Regions from separate parts of the Bradyrhizobium sp. B025 genome, predicted to be linked through region 2. Evidence: riboswitches for the same ligand, from Rfam matches in the RefSeq annotation. Region 2 holds a riboswitch; the other holds the start of a gene.
The links. Region 2 has a riboswitch for ZMP and ZTP ahead of glyA (serine hydroxymethyltransferase). Riboswitches for the same ligand answer to the same signal wherever they lie in the genome.
Positions count from the first base shown of each region.

Region 1 (7,111 bases), 3.2 Mb from region 2:
CTATGCCGGCCGCTTCGTCTTCGCCGGCAAGATCGTCAATTGCCACGGCCGCTCGATCTTCGATCTCGAGCCGCCGTCGGAGGATTGGGAGGTTGCGCTGCTCGGCTTCGGCTGGCTGCGCCATCTGCGCGCCGCCGACACCGCGCTGACGCGCGCCAATGCGCGCGCGCTGGTCGAGGACTGGATCGCCAACCCCGCCAACAAGCGCCGCCCCGTCGCGCGGCGCGCCGACGTGCTCGCGCGGCGCGTGATCTCGCTGCTGTCGCAGGCGCCCCTGGTGCTCAACGACACCGACAACAAATTCTACCGCCGCTATCTGCGCGCGCTGGCCCGCGAGATCCGCTTCCTGCGCTACACCATGGTCAACATCCCGGACGGGGTGCCGAAGCTCCAGGTGCTGATCGCGCTGTGCTACACGACACTCTGCCTCGCCAACCAGGCGCGCCATATCCGCAGCGCCTCGAAAAAACTTTCGGACGAGTTGCAGCGGCAGATCCTGCCCGACGGCGGACACATCTCCCGCAATCCGGGCGCGCTGATCGAGCTCCTGATCGACCTCTTGCCGCTGCGGCAGACCTTTGCCGCGCGCAACATCGCGCCGCCGCCGGCGCTGCTCAACGCGATCGACCGCATGATGCCGATGCTGCGCTTCTTCCGGCACGGCGACGGCAATTTCGCGCTGTTCAACGGCATGAGCGCAACGCCCTCGGACCTGCTCGCCACGCTGCTCGCCTATGACGACACCCACGGCGCGCCAATGGCGAACATGCCGCATACCGGCTTCCAGCGCCTCGATGCCGGCCAGACCACACTGATCATCGACACCGGGCCGCCACCGCCGGCCGGCGTCAGCCACGACGCCCATGCCGGCTGCCTGTCGTTCGAATTGTCCTCCGGCATCAGCCGCATCGTCACCAATTGCGGGATGCCGACCACGGGCCGCGACAATTGGCGGCCGTTCGCGCGCAGCACGGCGGCGCATTCGACGCTGACCTATCACGACACCTCTTCATGCCAGTTCGTGGAGATGTCGGCGATGAAGCGGCTGTTGCATGGCTCGCCCGTCACCAGCGGCCCGGTCGAGGTCGAGAGCTATCGCGAGGTCGTTCAGAACGGCACGCTGCTCACGACGTCGCATGACGGCTATCTCGCCAAATTCGGCGCGATCCATCGCCGCGTCCTGATGATCGCCAATGACGGCGCGCGCATCGACGGCGAGGACACGCTGTCGCCGCCGCAAGGCGGACGTTTCAAGGGTGCGGATGCCGATTTCGCGGTCCGCTTCCATCTGCATCCGGCGGTGAAGGCGAGCCGGCTGTCGGATGCACGCGGCGTCATGCTGGTGCTGCCGAACCGCGACGTCTGGACCTTCGAGGCGCTCGACGACAAGGTCGATCTCGAGGACAGCGTGTTCCTGGCCGGCAATGACGGCCCGCGCCGCACCGCGCAGATCGTGGTCCGGCAGGATGCCCGCCAGGCGCCCTCGCTCCGCTGGAGCTTTGTCCGCTCCACCGCTTCGCCCGCTGTCACCAATGCCCGCCGCAACGCCCGCCGCGAGCCGGAACTTCCGCTGTAAATGCGCACGATTCGGCCCCATCTCATCGTTGTGAAAACGGCCGAAAGCTGCTATCGAGCGCTCGCTCGCGCGACTGGCGACCTTGGATGGAGCACCATCGGGAAGCGCGGGACTTAAGACGCCGCGCGCCTGGGCATAGACACTCCTTAAGACAGAGGATCTTGCTCATGACTGACCATCCCCGCCGCGTCACCCGTGCCCTGCTTTCCGTCTCCGACAAGACCGGCCTGATCGAATTCGCCAAGGCGCTTGCCGCCCATGACGTCGAACTGGTTTCGACCGGCGGCACCGCCAAGGCGATCGCCGCGGCCGGCCTCAAGGTGAAGGACGTTTCCGAGCTGACCGGCTTCCCCGAGATGATGGACGGCCGCGTCAAGACGCTGCATCCGACGGTGCATGGCGGCCTGCTCGCGATCCGCGACAACAAGGACCATGCGGATGCGATGAAGGCGCACGGCATCGCGCCGATCGATCTGCTCGTCGTCAATCTCTATCCGTTCGAGGCGACCGTGGACAAAGGCGCGGGCTTCGAGGATTGCATCGAGAACATCGACATCGGCGGCCCCGCGATGATCCGCGCCGCGGCCAAGAACCATGACGACGTCGCCGTGGTGGTCGAGGCGGAGGACTACAAGGCGGTGCTCGACGAGCTCGCCGCCAACAAGGGCGCAACCACGCTGAAGCTGCGCCGGCGGCTTGCCGCGAAGGCCTATGCGCGCACCGCGGCCTACGACGCCGCGATCTCGAACTGGTTCAACCGGCAGCTCGAGATCGACGCACCTGATTTCCGCGCCTTCGGCGGCAAATTGATCCAGTCGCTGCGCTACGGCGAGAACCCGCACCAGACCGCGGCATTCTATGCGACTCCCGACAAGCGCCCGGGCGTCTCGACCGCACGGCAGCTGCAGGGCAAGGAGCTCTCCTACAACAACATCAACGACACCGATGCGGCCTATGAGTGCATCGGCGAGTTCGACGCCAAGCGCACCGCGGCCTGCGTCATCGTCAAGCACGCCAATCCCTGCGGCGTCGCTGAGGGCTCCGACCTCGTCAGCGCCTATCGCAAGGCGCTCGCCTGCGATTCGACCTCGGCGTTCGGCGGCATCATCGCGATGAACCGCGCGCTCGACGCCGACACCGCGCGCGAGATCACGAAGATCTTCACCGAGGTGATCATCGCGCCCGACGCGAGCGAGGAAGCGATCTCGATCATCGGCGCGCGCAAGAACCTCCGCCTGTTGCTCGCGGGCAGCCTGCCCGATCCGCGCGCGCCGGGCCTCACCGCCAAGACGGTGGCCGGCGGCCTGCTCGTGCAGAGCCGCGACAACGCCGTGGTCGACGACATGACGTTCAAGGTGGTGACCAAGCGTGCGCCCACGGACGCCGAGATGCGCGACCTCAAGTTCGCGTTCCGGGTGGCCAAGCACGTCAAGTCAAACACCATCATCTACGCCAAGGATCTCGCTACCGTCGGCATCGGCGCGGGCCAGATGAGCCGGGTCGATTCAGCCCGCATCGCGGCGCGCAAGGCGCAGGATGCGGCGGCTGAGCTGAAGCTCGCCGAGCCGCTCACCAAGGGCTCGGTGGTGGCCTCGGATGCGTTCTTCCCGTTCGCCGACGGCATGCTCGCCTGCATCGAGGCCGGCGCTACCGCCGTGGTGCAGCCCGGCGGCTCCATGCGCGACGACGAGGTGATCAAGGCCGCCGACGAGCACGGCATCGCCATGGTGTTCACGGGAACGCGGCATTTCAGGCACTGATTTCGCCGTCATTCCGGGGCGCGCGCAGCGCGAACTCTGGTACGCAATTGCGCACCTGAGAATCTCGCGCGACAACTTCTGGATTCCGGGTTCATCGCTCCGCGATGCCCCGGAATGACGGCGGGAAGCTACTCCCGCACCCGCATCAAGAGCCCCAGTCCCGCGACGAAGAACACCACCAGCACGGCCATGCCGGCCTTCTGGCTGGCCGTCACCGCCGTGATCATGCCGATCAGCAGTGGGCCGATGAAGGACGTCACTTTCCCGGTCAGCGCGAACAGGCCGAAATACTGCGCGATGCGATCCTTTGGCGCGAGGCGGATCAGCAACGTGCGCGAGGCAGCCTGAAGCGGACCGCCGGCGGCGCCGATCAGGCAGCCCAGCACGAGATAGGCGCGTTCGGCCGCGCTCGAGAACAGGGGAGCGCCCGGCTGGGGGGCCGCGACCTTGACGAACAGCACGCTGTCCTTGTCGACCAGAAGGATCGCCGCCACCGACAGCAGCAGAATCAGCATGCTGCCGGCGATGACGCGCTTCGGCCCGAGATGATCGTCGAGCTTGCCGCCGAGCCAGGCGCCGAACGCGCCGGCGATGGCGAGCATGATTCCGAAGGTGCCGATCTGGATCGTGTGCCAGCCGAAGGTGCCGGCGGCGTAGATGCCGCCGAATGCGAACAGCGACACCAGGCCGTCGGTGTAGATCATGTTGGCGAGCAGGAACGCCGCGAGCGATTTCTGCTGCGGCAAACTCCTGATCGATTGCTTCAGCTCCGACAGGCCTTTGCGTAGCGCCTCGCGCACCGGCCGCTTCGCCGGATAGTCCGGCGTGAACAGGAACATCGGGGTCACGAAGATGATGAACCACACCCCGGTCAGCGGTCCGGCGGCGCGATCACCCTGATGGCTGGCCGGATCAAGCCCGAACAGCGGCGTGAAGCCGAGCAGCGTGCGTCCGGTCTCGGGATTCGCAGCGAGCAAGCCGAGCACGATGATCAGGCTGACGATGCCGCCGATGTAACCCGTAGCCCAGCCGGTGCCGGAGAGTCGGCCGATTCGCTCGGGCGGCACCAGGGTCGGCATCATCGCGTTGTTGAAGAGGGTGGCGAATTCCGCGCCGACGCTGGCGAGCGCGACCGCGGTGAGCAGGGGCGGAATGACTGAGGGATCGCCGGGCTTGCCGATCCACAGTGAGCAGGACGCCAGCACCAGCAGCGTGCCGAACCCCGCGATCCATGGTTTCCTGCGGCCCGAGGCATCCGCGATGGCCCCCAGCACCGGCGACATCAGCGCGATGGCGAGGCCCGCAGCCGCCATCGCAAAGCCCCACAGCGATTGGCCTGTGGCGGCATCTGGCGCGATGCTGGTGGCGAAATAGGGCGCGAACACGAAGGTCGTGATCAGCGTGAAATAAGGCTGCGCAGCCCAGTCGAAAAAGATCCAGCTGATGACAGCGGCGCGCGGCGGATAGGTCCGCAGCACGCCGGCCATGCGCGCATCCGAGGCGATCGTCGTCATCACGCAGTCCTCATCACGAACAGTTTTGCCTGTCTTGGGGCAAACCGTATAGCATAAGCGACGCGTGTGAACTGTCCCGAGGACCCGGCGGAAATTTGATGATGTCGTCATTTTCGACCCGGCGGACGTTTTTCGCCTTCCTGGCCACTCTGGCGCTTGGTCTGGCATCTGCGACCGCGCAGGATGCGCGGCGGGGCTATGTCCCGCCGGCGCTCGACACGGTGCATGCCGTTGCAGCCGAGCACGGCATGGTGGTGGCGCAGGAAAAGATATCGGCGCAGGTCGGCGCCGATATCCTGCGACGCGGCGGCAATGCCGTCGATGCCGCGGTCGCGACCGGCTTTGCGATGGCGGTGACCTATCCGCGCGCCGGCAATATCGGCGGCGGCGGCTTCATGATGATCCATTCCGCCGAGCGCAACGAGGACATCGCGATCGACTATCGCGAGACCGCGCCGGCAGCGACCACGCCGCAAATCTTCCTCGGCCCCGACGGCAAGCCCGACATTGCGAAGTCGCGCGATTCCGCGCTCGGCATCGGCGTGCCCGGAACCGTCGCAGGCCTTGCCCTGGCATTGGAGAAATATGGCTCGGGCCAGTTCACGCTGGCGCAATTGCTCGAGCCTGCGATCGCGCTCGCCCGCGACGGCTTCGTCGTCAGCGACGACATCGCCGACACGCTCCCGGGCTGGCACCGGCGGCTGACACGCTGGCCTTCCGCGGCCAGGATCTTCTCGCGCCCCGATGGCGCGCCGCTCAGTGACGGCGACAGGCTGGTGCAGGGCGACCTTGCCGATACGCTGGCGGCCGTCGCCGCGCAGGGACCACGCGGCTTCTATGAGGGCGCGGTCGCGGACAAACTCGCCAAGGCCGTGTCCGAGGCGGGCGGCATCATGACGCCAGCCGATCTGAAGACCTATCAGGCGGTGATCCGCACGCCGGTGCGCGGCACTTATCGCGGCTACGACATCGTGTCGATGCCGCTGCCTTCCTCCGGCGGCGTGGTGCTGGTGGAGACCCTCAATATCCTCGAAGGCTTTCAGCTTGCCGACCTCAAGCAGGGATCGCCGGCATCGCTGCATCTCCTGATCGAGGCCATGAAGCGTGCCTATGCAGACCGCGCGCGCTATCTCGGCGATCCCGCCTTCGTCAACGCACCGATCGAGACCCTCACGGCAAAGGACTACGCCGCCAAGCTGCGCGCGGGCATCTCCACCAGCCGCGCCACGCCGTCGAAGCAGCTGGTCTCCGCCGCCGCCTCGCCGCGCGAGGGCAGCAACACCACGCATTTCTCCGTCGTCGACAGCCGCGGCAACGCCGTCAGCAATACATACACGCTGAACTTCAGCTATGGCGTTGGCCTCGTCGCCGAGGGCACCGGCGTGCTGCTCAACAACGAGCTCGACGATTTCACCGCGGCGGTCGGCGCGTCCAACGCCTACGGCCTTGTCGGCTTCGAGGCCAACCTGCCAGGGCCCGGCAAGCGACCGTTGTCGTCGATGTCGCCGACCATCGTGCTGAAGGACGGCAAGCCGGTGCTGGTGACGGGTTCGCCCGGCGGCAGCCGGATCATCTCCACAGTGCTCCAGGTGATCGTGAACGTGCTCGATTACAAAATGGATGTGGCCGCCGCCGTTGCCACACCGCGGCTGCACCATCAATGGCTGCCGGACGAGGTGCGCGTCGAGCGCGGCTTTCCCGACGATGTCCTGTTCGAGCTGAAGGCAATGGACCATCCCATCGTCGAGCCGATGGGACAGACTTCCGCCAATTCGATCGCGGTGACACCGAATGGCCCCCTCGGCGCACCCGATCCGCGCACACGCGGCGCAGAGGCGGCAGGGCAGTAACTCATCCGCCGCATGGCACGGAAGCGGGCGCCGGCTTGCGCCCGCTGCTGCGCGTGCTACCACCGCGCAACTTCAAGAAACTGCCGGGGAAACACACATGACCACAGCCGATCCGAACCAGCGCATCGAACGCGCCGAGATCGAGGACACCAGCCTTCTCGCCTTCTATCGCGACATGAACGCGCCGGAGCGGCGGACGTTCTGGGCCTGCGCGGCGGGCTGGGCGCTCGACGGCATGGACTTCATGATCTATCCGCTGGTGATCGGCACCATCATCGCGCTGTGGAAGGTCGATGCGGCCTCGGCGGGTCTCGCCGGCACCGTGACGCTGCTGGCCTCTGCGATCGGCGGCTGGCTCGGCGGCTACCTCTCCGACCATATCGGACGGGTCAGGACGCTCCAGATCACCAT
Region 1 covers NZ_CP170150.1:8,835,797-8,842,907, forward strand. The annotation lists gene ACE10W_RS41825 (heparinase II/III family protein) at 1-1,576, shown strand, start outside; ZMP/ZTP riboswitch at 1,636-1,718, shown strand; gene purH (bifunctional phosphoribosylaminoimidazolecarboxamide formyltransferase/IMP cyclohydrolase) at 1,744-3,336, shown strand; gene ACE10W_RS41835 (MFS transporter) at 3,465-4,850, opposite strand; gene ggt (gamma-glutamyltransferase) at 4,949-6,700, shown strand; gene ACE10W_RS41845 (MFS transporter) at 6,798-7,111, shown strand, end outside.
Region 1: it holds a riboswitch for ZMP and ZTP, as region 2 does, so the genes downstream of both, purH (bifunctional phosphoribosylaminoimidazolecarboxamide formyltransferase/IMP cyclohydrolase) here and glyA (serine hydroxymethyltransferase) in region 2, are expected to answer to the same signal.

Region 2 (7,111 bases):
TTGATCGGCATCGCGGGCCTCCATGTCTCACCCTACAAGAGATCGCAGCACCGGGGTCAAATCTTCACGGTCTATGTAAGAGAAGACGATCAAGGGAAAGGTGTCGGAGATCGGCTCATCAAAGAGATTCTTGCCCATGCCGAGGCACGTGTCGAACAGGTGCATCTTGCCGTCTTGTTAACAGCAACCGCTGCAATCAAGACCTACAAGCGGAACGGGTTCGAAGTCTACGGCACCGATCCTGGCGCCATCCGCATCGGGGATATCACGTACGACCAGTACCTTATGATGAAGAAATTCATCCGCTGAATTCGATTTGGCGTGGCCTGGTTGGGCTGGAAACCGGGCGTAGCGACGGAGCGCCGAATCCTCGGACCCACGGGAAATGAGCGGACTTCAGCCTTTCCAAGCAAATTCCGTTGACGGATGAACGGTGCTTTTCCCGGCCTGCGATCAACGTTCACGCCTAAAGCCATTTGCCTTGCCACTTTTTCCACGGCAATATGCCGGCAAAACAACCATGAGAACGGGATAAAAAATGGCTGCTCCCATCAAGTTCGGCGTTGGCCAAAGTGTGCTGCGCAAGGAGGATGACGCGCTCATCCGCGGCAAGGGCCGCTATACCGACGATTACGCGCCGCAGGCTGCGCTCCGCTGCTTGATGCTGCGCTCGCCGCACGCGCATGCTAAGTACACCATTGATGCGAGCCGCGCCCGTACGCTGCCCGGCGTCGCGCTGATCCTGACCGCCGCCGACGTTGGGGATCTCGGCAATCTGCCCTGCCTGTTCAATCTCGAGACCGATCCCTTCACCGGCCCGCCATACCCGATCCTCGCGAAGGATGAAGTGCGCCATGTCGGCGATTCCATCGCCTTCGTGGTCGCCGAGACCATCGACCAGGCCCGCGACGCGATCGAGGCGATCGAGGTCAAATGGAGCCCGCTGCCGGCGGTGACCGGCGTCGTCAACGCCGTGAAGAAGGGCGCGCCGCAGGTCTGGCCGGACAAGGCCGGCAACGTGCTGTTCGATGTTTCGATTGGTGACAAAGCCGCGACCGAAGCCGCCTTTGCCAAGGCGCATGCGGTCGCCGAGATCGCCATCGTCAATCCGCGCGTGGTCGCAAGCTTCATGGAGACGCGCGCGGCGGTCTGCGAATATGACGCCAAGCGCGACCATCTGACGCTGACGGTCGGCAGCCAGGGCAGCCATCGCCTGCGCGACATCCTCTGCCAGAACGTGCTGAACATCCCGACCGAGAAGATGCGGGTGATCTGCCCCGACGTCGGCGGCGGCTTCGGCACAAAACTGTTTCCGTATCGCGAATACGCCCTGATGGCGGTTGCCGCGCGGCAACTGAAGAAGGCGGTGAAATGGGCAGCCGACCGCTCCGAGCATTTCATGGGCGACGCGCAGGGCCGCGACAACGTCACCACCGCGAAGATGGCGCTGACTGAAGACGGCAAGTTCCTCGCGATGGATTGCGACCTGATGGGCGACATGGGCGCGTATCTGTCGACCTTCGGGCCCTATATCCCGCATGGCGGCGCCGGCATGCTGCCGGGCCTCTACGACATCCAGGCCTTCCACTGCCGGGTGCGCACCATCTTCACCCACAGCGTGCCGGTCGATGCCTATCGCGGCGCGGGCCGGCCCGAGGCGGCCTATGTGATCGAGCGCCTCGTGGACGCGTGCGCGCGAAAACTCGACATGACGCCGGACGCCATCCGCCGCAAGAACTTCATCCAGCCAAAGGCGCTGCCGTACAAGACGGCCACGGGCAAGGTCTATGATTCCGGCGACTTCGCCGCGCATCTGAAGCGCGCCATGGAGATCGCCGAGTGGAAGGAGTTTCCCAAGCGCGCCAAGGCGGCCAAAAAGCAGGGGCTCATTCGCGGCATCGGCCTTGCGAGCTATGTCGAGATTTGCGGCGTGATGGGTGAGGAGACGGCCAACGTCCGCCTCGATCCCAATGGCGACGTCACTGTCCTGATCGGCACGCAGTCGAGCGGACAGGGGCACCAGACCGCCTATGCGCAGATCGTCGCCGAGCAGTTCGGCGTGGCGCCGGAGCGCGTCCACGTCCGTCAGGGCGATACCGACGAGATCGCGACCGGTCTCGGCACCGGCGGCTCGGCTTCGATCCCGTCAGGCGGCGTCAGCGTCGAGCGCGCCACGCGCGAGCTCGGGCAAAAGCTGAAGGAGATCGCGGCACAGGCGCTGGAAGCCAGCGCCGGCGACCTCGAGATATCGGAGGGCGTGTTGCGCATCGCCGGCACCGACCGTTCGATCTCGTTCGCCGATCTCGCCAAGCGGCCGGGCGCCGATCCGTCGAAGCTGAACGGCAGCGCCACCTTCGCCAGCGCCGACGGCACCTATCCCAACGGCACCCATGTCGCGGAGGTCGAGATCGATCCGGCGACCGGCATCATCAAGATCGTCAACTACGTGATCGTCGACGATTTCGGCAAGACGCTCAACCCGCTGCTGCTCGCCGGGCAGGTGCATGGCGGCGCCATGCAGGGCATCGGCCAGGCCTTGATGGAGCAGGTGGTCTACGGGGCCGGTGACGGCCAGCTGATCACCGCGACCTTCATGGACTACGCGCTGCCGCGGGCGGCTGATGGTCCGGACTTCGTGTTCGAGACCGCCAACGTTCCATGCAAGACCAATCCCATGGGCGTGAAGGGGGCGGGCGAGGCCGGCGCGATCGGCTCCTGTCCGGCCGTCGTCAACGCCATCGTCGACGGGCTCTGGCGCGAGTACAAGATCGACCACATCGACATGCCGGCGACCCCGGAACGGGTGTGGATCGCCATCAGCGAGCACCGTCGCCGTCACAGCCTGTAAGCCACAATCCTGCCGCGCGGGAATAAACGCCCCGCGCGGGGTTCTATCCATGGATGGATCGCGACTCCCGTGAAGCGGGTGGCGGGTCCAATCCCAAGGCATCTGCGAGTCGGAGAAACTAACCAATGAAACGGACGATGATTGTCGTGACGACCCTGCTATTGGGCGCGGGCGCCGTGATGGCGCAGCAGGAGGTCGCGGTTCAACAGGATAATCTGATGCGCTCGCAGGCCAAGAGCCTCTATACGGTCATCCTGAAGATGACCAAGGGCGATATCCCCTACGACCAGAAGGCCGCCGACGAGGCGATCGCCAATCTCGAGACCGACGTCGCCAAGATCGCCAAGACCTTCGAGGTCAATCCCAAGCAGGACGTGGTGAACGCGACCTATGGGGCCTCGCCGAAGGTCTGGAAGAACAAGGCCGATTTCGACTCCAAGATCCCGCCGGTGCAGAAGGCGATCGCGCAGGTCAAGGGCAAGATCACCGACGTCGCGAGCCTCAAGGCCGCCTATACCGCGATCAACGATCGTTGCACCGACTGCCACGAGACGTATCGGCTGAAGTTGAAGTAGCCACCTCACTTTTTTCCACGCTCGACCTCGAAGCCCGGATGAGCGCAGCGATATCCGGGAAGGTGACCCCGCATGTCGCTTCGCTCATGCGGCTCCGAGCGTTGCCTCAACCGGCACGGCCTGCGGGAACCGGTAGTTGCTGCAGGTCCGCAGGTCGGCTAAGCTTTACTTTACGAAGAGTCTCCGTGCTCATTCGTCCTATCGCGCGACTGGCGAGCTAACGTGGAATCGACCACGGTGAAGCGCGAAGGGTTCGAAACGCCGATCGCCTGGGCAACCAATCTGCTGGAAAAACAGCGTGTTGAGGAGCCCGAGCATGCCGTCGTTTCGCAACGAACTGTCCATCAACGATCAAGAGATCGCCGCCGCCCTTGCGGGGGAAGAGCGCCGCCAACAGGACGGCGTCGAACTGATTCCGTCCGAGAATTACACCTACCCGGAGGTGCTTGAGCTGCTCGGATCGGTCTTCACAAATAAATATTCCGAGGGATATCCGGGACGCAGATACTACGGCGGCCAGCAGTATACGGACGAAATCGAGCGCCTCGCACGCGAGCGCGCTTGCTCGCTTTTTCGTGCCGAGCACGCCAACGTTCAGCCTCTTTCCGGATCACCGATGAATCAGGCCGTCTATCTCGGCCTGTTGGAGCCCGGCGACACCATTCTCGCCATGGACCTGTCCCATGGCGGTCATCTCACCCACGGCGCGCCGGTGTCCCACATGGGGCGTTTGTTCAACTTCATTCGCTACAAGACGGCCCCGTCAAACGGCGGCGCGATAGATTTCGACGAATTGCGCGCGATTGCGCGTGAAGCGCGTCCGAAGATGGTGTTGTGCGGTTACAGCTCCTATCCGCGCGACCTGGACTATGCGGCATTCAAGAGTATTGCCGACGAAGTTGGCGCGCTCACGATGGCTGACGTGAGCCACTATGGCGGATTGGTTGCCGCGAATGTCATGCGCAATCCGCTTGATGCCGGCTTCGACGTCATGACGACGACATCCCACAAGACACTGCGCGGCCCCCGGGGCGGGATCATCCTATGCCGGAAAGAAAATGCCGGTCGGATCGATGCTTCCGTATTTCCCGGTTTGCAGGGCGGACCTCACATGAACGTCGTGGCCGGGATTGCCGTGACGCTCAAGAAGGCGGCGACCTCGGATTTCCAGGTCTACGCGCGGCAGGTCTTGCGCAACGCGAAGGTTCTTGCCGGCGCGCTGATGGAGCGCGGGATGAAGCTGGTCACGGACGGAACGGACAATCACATGATGGTCGTCGATACGGCAGCGTCCGTCGGACTGGACGGGCGGGCAGCCGAGGATGTGCTTGATGCCATAGCCATCACCACAAACAAGCAAGTGATTCCGGACGATCCGCGCCCGCCGCTCAGGCCGAGCGGTATTCGCCTTGGGACACCGGCGGCGACCACGCGTGGCATGGGAGAGCCCGAAATGCGTCGTATCGGCGAGTTCATTGCGGCGGCTCTGCAGGCGAACGGCAACGATGCGGTCGTCGCGCGCCTCAGGTCAGAGTGCGTCGAGATGTGCCGGGCTTTTCCTGTTCCAGGCGTGATGTCCAGAGCTAATTCTGTTGCCAAGACCTGACGGATCGTTGTGAGAGTGGTTATCTTCGGTCGAGCCGCCGCGGCGTTGATTCGACCTGCTGGATGCCGGCGCATCTCGCTCCCGATTGCCTCACGATGTTTGGAGTTCCAACGCGCGGCGCGGATCCTAGTCAACAGCGAGACTGGCCATGGTAAAACCCTTTCCGTCGAAGACCCACATCGGCAACCATATGCTGCATCCGGAAACGCTGATGCTGACCTATGGCTATGATCCGCAGCTGTCGGAAGGCGCCATCAAGCCGCCGGTGTTCCTGACCTCGACCTTCGTGTTCAGGACCGCCGAGGACGGGCAGGACTTCTTCGATTTCGTCGCCGGCCGGCGCGAGCCGCCGGAGGGGATGGGCGCGGGCCTGGTCTATTCGCGCTTCAACCACCCCAACAGCGAGATCGTCGAGGACAGGCTCGCGGTCTATGAGCGCACCGAGAGCTGTGCGCTGTTCTCCTCCGGCATGGCGGCCATCGCAACCACGATCCTCGCCTTCGTGCGCCCCGGCGACGTCATCCTGCACTCCCAGCCGCTCTATGGCGGGACGGAAACCCTGCTGACCAACACGCTTGCCCGCCTGTCGATCGGCGCCGTCGGCTTTGCCGACGGCATCGACGAGGCGGCGGTCAAGCAGGCCTCGGAGGAGGCGATGGGCAAGGGCCGGGTTTCGATGATCCTGATCGAGACCCCGGCCAACCCGACCAATGGCCTCGTCGACGTCGCGATGATCCGCCGCATCGCCGACGCGATCGGAAAGGCCCAGGGGCATACGCCGATCATCGCCTGCGACAATACGCTGCTCGGGCCGGTGTTTCAGCGGCCGATCGAGCACGGCGCGGACCTTTCGCTGTACTCGCTGACCAAATATGTCGGCGGTCACTCCGACCTGATCGCGGGCGCCGCGCTCGGCGCGAAGGCGATCATGAAGGGCATCAAGGCGCTGCGCGGAGCCATCGGCACCCAGCTCGATCCGCATTCCTGCTGGATGATCAACCGCTCGCTCGAGACGCTGAGCCTGCGCATGGAAAAAGCCGATGCGAATGCGCGCCTCGTGGCGGCTTATTTGCGCGATCATCCCAAGGTGGCCAAGGTCCACTATCTCGGTCATCACGAGGAGGCATCGCCGGCGGGGCGTGTGTTTGCGAGGCAGTGCCTGGGGGCGGGATCGACATTCTCGTTCGACATCGCCGGCGGCAAGGAGGCCGCGGTCAAATTCCTCAACGCGCTGCAAATCCTCAAGCTGGCGGTGAGCCTCGGCGGCACGGAGTCGCTGGCCAGCCTGCCGGCGACGATGACCCATTCCGGCGTTCCCGCCGACATCCGCCAGAAGATCGGCGTGCTCGATTCCACGATCCGGTTGTCGATCGGCATCGAGAACCCGTCGGATCTGATCGCGGACCTCGCGCAGGCGCTGAATGCGGCTTGAGCGGGGGGATCAAAGCGGATTGGACGCGCGGCATGCCGACATGATCGCCGCGGCAGCCTCGTTGCTCTGCGCGCCCGAGAGCTGCCGCACGAGGCAGACGTAATAGCCCTTGCTGGATGCGTTCAACAGGGAATCGCCGTTGACGACGAGCCAGTTGCAGGCGGAGCGGATGTACTGCACGGCAAGGGGCGATCGTGTATCGCGGATTGCGGACAGCTCGCATTGAGCCTGCTTTTCCATGTCGCTCTGCGCGAGCACCGGTCCGAAGAAGCAAAGAAGCGCTCCGGCGGCGACGAGGCCTGGCACAACGTGCCACGGCGCCCGCGCCGATCTTCTGATGCCGGCGTCGCCGGGCCGATCGAGAACGCTGGAAACGAGCCGCACGGTGCTACTCTGGAAATTGGTGAGGCCGAAGTTTACGGCGGAACGCGCGAGGCTGGCAAGGCACGAGGTTCGGACATTCTCGCACGTTAAGGTCCTAGCCCGAATCGAAAAGGCCGGACGCCCCCTCCTTGCGTCCGGCCTTTCCGCGACGAAGCCGCGTTTTCGCTTACTTCGTCACCTGGCCGCGGATCTCGCCGCCCGGATTCGCCGCCGTGTGGATGTTGACGTAGAGCTTGCCGGCCAGCAGATCGGCGGCCTGCGCGTCG
Region 2 covers NZ_CP170150.1:5,685,346-5,692,456, reverse strand. The annotation lists gene ACE10W_RS26665 (GNAT family N-acetyltransferase) at 1-309, shown strand, start outside; gene ACE10W_RS26660 (xanthine dehydrogenase family protein molybdopterin-binding subunit) at 539-2,848, shown strand; gene ACE10W_RS26655 (cytochrome c) at 2,974-3,423, shown strand; ZMP/ZTP riboswitch at 3,619-3,705, shown strand; gene glyA (serine hydroxymethyltransferase) at 3,740-5,029, shown strand; gene ACE10W_RS26645 (cystathionine gamma-synthase family protein) at 5,178-6,461, shown strand; gene ACE10W_RS26640 (VF_A0006 family four-cysteine protein) at 6,471-6,701, opposite strand; gene ACE10W_RS26635 (hypothetical protein) at 6,684-6,935, shown strand; gene ACE10W_RS26630 (CHRD domain-containing protein) at 7,012-7,111, opposite strand, start outside.